Linked DNA regions of Gluconacetobacter diazotrophicus PA1 5. The protein of the gene in region 1 interacts with the protein of each later gene in a pairwise test. Links are inferred from orthologs where the notes say so. Each region holds a gene or a part of one and is shown in the gene's direction. Other genes may lie near its edges.

Region 1 (2,899 bases):
CGGACGTCGAGGCATTTCTCGCGACCCTGTGATGGATCGCTTTATACGGACTGATATTCTAGGGACGAGGACAGGCTGATGTTCAGGTTGGATGGCAAGACCGCGCTGGTAACGGGCGCATCGGGGGGAATCGGTGCCGCGATCGCGCGGACCCTTCACGCCCAGGGCGCCCGGGTCGTCCTGTCCGGCACGCGGGAGTCCGTGCTGGCCCAGGTCGCGGCCGAGATCGCGCCCGACGGCACGCGGGTCCATGTCTGCCCGGCCGACCTGTCCGACCCGGCGGCGGCCGACGCGCTGGTCGCGGCGGCCGAGACGATCGCCGGCGCCCCGCTGGACATCCTGGTCAACAATGCGGGCCTGACGCGCGACGGGCTGGCGATTCGCATGAAGGACGAGGACTGGAACCGGGTGATCGAGGTCGACCTGGCCGCCCCGTTCCGCCTCTGCCGTGCTGTCCTGAAGGGCATGCTGCGGCGCCGGGCGGGCCGGATCGTCAGCATCGCCTCGATCGTGGGCGTGACCGGCAATGCCGGACAGGCCAATTATTCGGCGGCCAAGGCCGGCATGATCGGCATGAGCAAGTCCCTGGCCCAGGAAGCCGGGCCGCGCGGCGTGACGGTCAATGTGGTGGCCCCCGGCTTCATCCAGACCGCCATGACCGACGTGCTGTCCGACGCGCAGCGCGAAAAGCTGCTGGGCGGCATTCCGCTGGGCCGCATGGGCCAGCCGGACGATATCGCCGCCGCCGTGGCCTATCTGGCGTCGGACGAGGCGGGATGGATCACCGGCACGACCCTGAACGTCAACGGCGGAATGGCGATGCCCTGACGGGGCCGATTCCGCTGGACGGCGAAGGGGATATGACGGAAAACAGTGCGCTTTTGCCGGATTCGTCCAGGCGCCGGGCGGCAGATTGTGGCGGAAACACGATCCCCGCCTTGGCGACGGCCGAGAAACCGTGCTAATCCGCCGCTGCTTCGTCCGAAGCGGGCTGGACGTGTTTCCCGCGGTTCCGGTTTGCGGGACGTCAGACAGGACGAATGAATTTCGAACCGCCCGTTTCTATGGGGCAGACAGGAAGCGAAGACAGATGAGCGAAATCGCCGACAAGGTTAAGAAGATTGTGGTCGAACACCTCGGTGTCGAGGAAAGCAAGGTCACGCCGGAAGCCTCCTTCATCGACGACCTGGGCGCCGACAGCCTTGACACGGTCGAACTGGTGATGGCGTTCGAAGAAGCCTTCAGCGTTGAAATTCCGGAAGACGCGGCCGAAAAGATCGCGACCGTGAAGGACGCGATCGACTACATCGAGAAGCAGAAGGCCGCCTGAAGTCGGCCGGGAAATCGGATTTCGTGATCAGGGAGCGGAGCGGGTTGATACAGTCTGCCGGAGTGGCGTCGGAACGTCGACGCGTCGTTGTCACCGGTATGGGCATTGTCAGCCCGCTCGGGCTGGGGCTCGAACATAACTGGTCGCGCCTGATCGCGGGGGAAAACGGCTTCGGCCGTATTTCCTCGTTCGACCCATCCGATCTGCCCGCGCATGTCGCGGGCGAAGTGCCTGCCGGCCCGACCGCCGAGGGTCGCCTGACCCTGTCGGACTGGGTGCCCGTCAAGGACCAGAAGAAGATGGATCGCTTCATCCATCTGGGCCTCGTCGCGGCGACCGAGGCGGTCGAGGATTCGGGCTGGAAGCCGGAATCCGAGGAAGATCGCTGCCGGACCGGCGTCATGATCGGCTCGGGCATCGGCGGCCTGCAGACGATCTACGATGCGTCGGTGACGGTGCATGAGGGACGCGCGCGGCGCCTGTCGCCCTTCTTCATCCCGTCCGCGCTGATCAACCTGGTCTCGGGCCATGTGTCGATCAAATACGGTTTCAAGGGACCGAACCATTCGGTCGTGACCGCCTGCGCCACCGGCGTGCATGCGATCGGCGACGCCTCGCGGCTGATCATGCTCGGTGATGCCGACGTCATGGTCGCCGGCGGGGCCGAGGCCGCCGTCTGCCCGCTGGGCATCGCGGGCTTCAGTTCGGCGCGCGCGCTGTCCACCGCCTTCAACGACACGCCGGAAAAGGCGTCGCGTCCCTGGGACCGCGACCGCGACGGCTTCGTGATGGGCGAGGGCGCCGGCATCGTGGTGCTGGAAGAGTACGAGCACGCGAAGGCCCGCGGCGCCAAGATCTATGGCGAAGTCATCGGATACGGCATGTCCGGCGACGCCTATCACATCACCGCCCCCGCCGAGGGGCACGAGGGCGCCTATCGCGCCATGCAGGCCGCCGTGCGCAGCGCCGGGATCGACGTGGCGGATATCGGCTACGTCAACGCCCACGGCACCTCGACCATGGCGGACGACCTGGAACTGCAGGCGGTCGAACGCCTGTTCGGCGACGATGCCGGCAAGGTGGCCATGTCCTCGACCAAGTCCGCCATCGGCCATCTGCTGGGCGCGGCCGGCGCGGTCGAGGCGATCTTCTCGATCCTGGCGATCCGCGACAATGTCGCACCGCCCACGCTGAACCTGGACAATCCGTCTCGCGAGAGCGCGATCGACCGGGTGGCGCACGAGGCCCAGCGCCGCAAGATCGATATCGCCCTGTCGAACAGCTTCGGCTTCGGGGGCACCAACGCCAGCGTCATCCTGCGCGGCGTCTGACCGGCCGCGCCATCGGCCGCCGACAGGCAGGATGTTCAAGCGCCTCATTATAACCGGCCTGCTGCTGCTGGCCCTCCTGTGTATGGGGGCGGGCGGCGTCGCGGGCTGGGCATGGTGGCTGTATGGCGCGCAGGGTCCGGCCACGCAGGCCCGTGCGGTGGTCGTGCCCCGGGGCGGCCTGGGCAGCACCGTCGCCACCTTGCAGCATGCGCGGGTGATCCGGGACGGACGCCTGGCC
Region 2 (3,188 bases), 2.2 Mb from region 1 along the record:
GTGCGCGAGGATGCCTTCCTGCTCTACGGCTTTGCGGAAGCCGCGGAGCGCGACTGGTTCCGCCTGCTGACGACGGTCCAGGGGGTGGGGGCGAAGGTCGCGCTGGCCATTCTCTCCGCCCTGTCGCCGGGCGACCTGGCCGGGGTGATCGCGGCGGCGGACAAGGCCAGCCTGACCCGGGTGTCGGGTGTCGGCGCGCGGCTGGCCGAGCGCATCCTGACCGAACTGCGCGACAAGGCCGGGCGCATGCCCGCCGGGCCGGGCGTGACGATCGCGGCCCCCCCGGCCTCGGGCGGGGTGGAAGCCGATGCCCTGCTGGCGCTGGCGGGCCTGGGCTTCCGCCGGGCCGAGGCCCAGCCGGTGGTGGGGCGCATCCTGGCGCGCCTGGACGGCAAGGCGGACCTGGATGTCGTGATCCGCGAAAGCCTGCGGGAACTTGCCCGATGACCGAAATCCCCCTCCGCGAGGTCGATCCCGCCCGCAATGCGGAAGATGCTGCCGAAGCCGGGCTGCGGCCGCAGACCCTGGACGATTTCACGGGCCAGAAGGCCAGCCGCGAGAACCTGGCCATCTTCATCGCCGCCGCCCGCCAGCGGGGCGAGGCGATGGACCACGTGCTGCTGCACGGCCCGCCGGGGCTGGGCAAGACCACGCTGGCGCAGATCGTGGCGCGGGAACTGGGGGTCGGCTTTCGTGCGACCTCGGGCCCCGTGATCCAGCGCGCGGGCGACCTGGCGGCCATCCTGACCAACCTGCAGCCCCGTGACGTGCTGTTCATCGACGAAATCCACCGCCTGCAGCCGGCGATCGAGGAAGTGCTGTATCCGGCGATGGAGGATTTCCAGCTCGACCTGATCATCGGCGAGGGGCCGGCGGCGCGCTCGGTGCGCATCGACCTCTCGCCCTTCACCCTGGTGGCCGCGACCACGCGGGCCGGGCTGCTGGCCACCCCGCTGCGCGACCGGTTCGGCATTCCGCTGCGGCTGGTGTTCTACACCCCCGACGAACTGCGCCAGATCGTCTCGCGCGGGGCGCGGAAGCTGGAATTCGACCTGACGCCGGAAGGGGCCGAGGAAATCGCCCGCCGGTCGCGCGGCACGCCGCGCATCGCCGGGCGCCTGCTGCGGCGGGTGCGCGACTTCGCCTCGGTCACCCGTGGCGGCCCGGTGGACCGCGCGATGGCCGACGCCGCCCTGTCGCGGCTGGAAGTCGATTCGCTGGGGCTGGACGGGATGGACCGGCGCTATCTGCGCCGCATCGCCGAACATCATCACGGCGGCCCGGTGGGGGTGGAAACCCTGGCCGCCGCCCTGGCCGAGGCGCGAGACACGCTGGAAGACGTGGTCGAACCCTACCTGATCCAGGAGGGGCTGGTCCTGCGTACCAGCCGGGGACGCACGCTGGGCGAGCGGGGCTGGCGGCATCTGGGGCTTGCCCCCCCGCCACGGCAGACGGGCCAGGGCGACCTGCTGCAGGGGGACGACGGGTGAGGCACAACATTCCTTTCCGCATTTATTACGAAGATACGGACGCCGGCGGCGTGGTCTACCACGCCCGGTATCTCGGCCTGGCCGAGCGCGCGCGGACCGAGGCGATTCGCGGCCTGGGCCAGCCGGTGTCCGCGCTGCTGGACGATTTCGGCCTCGCCTTCGTGGTGCGCAACGCCAGCATCGACTACCGCTCTCCGCTGCGACTGGACGACGTCGTGACGGTGACCACGCGCCTGACCGAACTGGGCTCGGCCAGTTGCCGGCTGGAACAGACCTTCCTGCTGGGGCAGACGCTGTGCGCGGCGCTGGATGTCCGCCTGGCCTGCGTGCGCGCGGCCGATGGCCGGGCCGCCCGATTTCCGCCTTTATGGCGTGATCTTCTGACTGGACTCGTGGATTGAAGGCCGGTCGGTAATTTCTTGTTTCGATGGGTGTGTCCTGCGGCTGGGGTGCTTCTGCTTTCCCGCGGAAACCTATAAGGAACGCACTGGAGTGCAGTGTCAGACTGCCCCCGACTCGGCGGTCGGGATCGCGATCGCGCGGCGACGGGCAGAAGGTGCAGGAGGCGTTTTTGGACCAAGCGGTTAACGCGGCTAACCTGGGCGCGGCAGCGTCGGGTCTGTCGCTGTGGAGTTTGTTTCTCCATGCGGCGATCGTCGTCAAGCTGGTGATGATCGGGCTGGTATTCAGCAGCGTGGTGGTGTGGGGCATCATTTTCGACAAGATCGTCACCCTGCGGCGCGTCAACCGGCAGGCCGGCGTCTTCGAGGACAAGTTCTGGTCGGGCGGCAGCCTGGACGACCTGTATGAGACCGACGGGGCGAAGCCCGTTCACCCGCTGGCGGCGGTCTTCGGCGCCGCCATGGGCGAATGGCGCCGCTCGTCGCGGATCTCGGGCGTGGACCTGGCGCGCGGCGGCGTGCAGGAACGCGTCGATCGCGCCATGAACATCACGATCACGCGGGAGATGGAGCGCCTGGGCCGCTGGATGATCTTCCTGGCCACGATCGGCCCGGTCGCGCCGTTCATCGGCCTGTTCGGCACGGTGTGGGGCATCATGCACGCCTTCGGGGCCATCGCCGCGATGCACAACACCAACCTCGCCGTGGTCGCCCCCGGCATTTCCGAGGCCCTGTTCGCCACCGCCATCGGCCTTGTGACCGCCATCCCGGCGGTGATCGCCTATAACGTCATCAACAACAGCCTGTCTCTGTTCGAGGACCGCATGGCGGCGTTCGGGACCGAATTCGCCGCCATCCTCTCTCGCCAGTCCGAGGAAAGGGGCTGAATCATGGGCGTTTCGCTCGGTGGAGGGGGTGGGCGCCGCGGGCGCCGGCGTCCCATGTCGGACATCAACGTCACCCCCCTGGTGGACGTCATGCTGGTGCTGCTCATCATCTTCATGGTGACGGCGCCGATGATGACCAGCGGCGTGAATGTCGACCTGCCGAAAACCGACGCGGCGCCGGTCAATGCCGACACCAAGCCGATCACCGTGTCCATCCGCTCGGACGGCGCGCTGTACCTGGGTGACAACCCGGTCTCGTCCGACCAACTCGTGGACCAGTTGCGCGCGGCGGCGCAGAACGACCCCGCGCACCGGATCTTCGTCCGTGGCGATTCCCACATCGATTACGGCCGCGTGATGGAAGTGATGGGCCGGATCACGGCGGGCGGCTTCACCCACGTCGCCCTCCT

Evidence for each region. The genes of interacting proteins can lie anywhere in the genome.
Region 2: the proteins of GDI_RS13925 (region 1) and GDI_RS03815 interact in binary tests that used the Escherichia coli proteins (3 or more experiments, as listed by UniProt). The link is inferred for Gluconacetobacter diazotrophicus PA1 5 from one-to-one orthologs.

Annotation. Positions count from the first base shown.
Region 1 is NC_010125.1:3,029,479-3,032,377, reverse strand. The notes cover bases 1-2,710. They hold GDI_RS13925 (acyl carrier protein), read left to right. Parts: upstream 1-1,090; coding sequence 1,091-1,330; downstream 1,331-2,710. Other genes in these bases: mltG (endolytic transglycosylase MltG), read left to right, coding at 2,693-2,710; fabF (beta-ketoacyl-ACP synthase II), read left to right, coding at 1,375-2,661; fabG (3-oxoacyl-[acyl-carrier-protein] reductase), read left to right, coding at 79-828; fabD (ACP S-malonyltransferase), read left to right, coding at 1-32. In the rest of the region: more of mltG, read left to right, coding at 2,711-2,899. UniProt on the Escherichia coli protein: Carrier of the growing fatty acid chain in fatty acid biosynthesis.
Region 2 is NC_010125.1:819,042-822,229, forward strand. The notes cover bases 190-3,188. They hold GDI_RS03815 (YbgC/FadM family acyl-CoA thioesterase), read left to right. Parts: upstream 190-1,486; coding sequence 1,487-1,891; downstream 1,892-3,188. Other genes in these bases: ruvA (Holliday junction branch migration protein RuvA), read left to right, coding at 190-447; ruvB (Holliday junction branch migration DNA helicase RuvB), read left to right, coding at 444-1,490; tolQ (protein TolQ), read left to right, coding at 2,062-2,778; tolR (protein TolR), read left to right, coding at 2,782-3,188. In the rest of the region: more of ruvA, read left to right, coding at 1-189.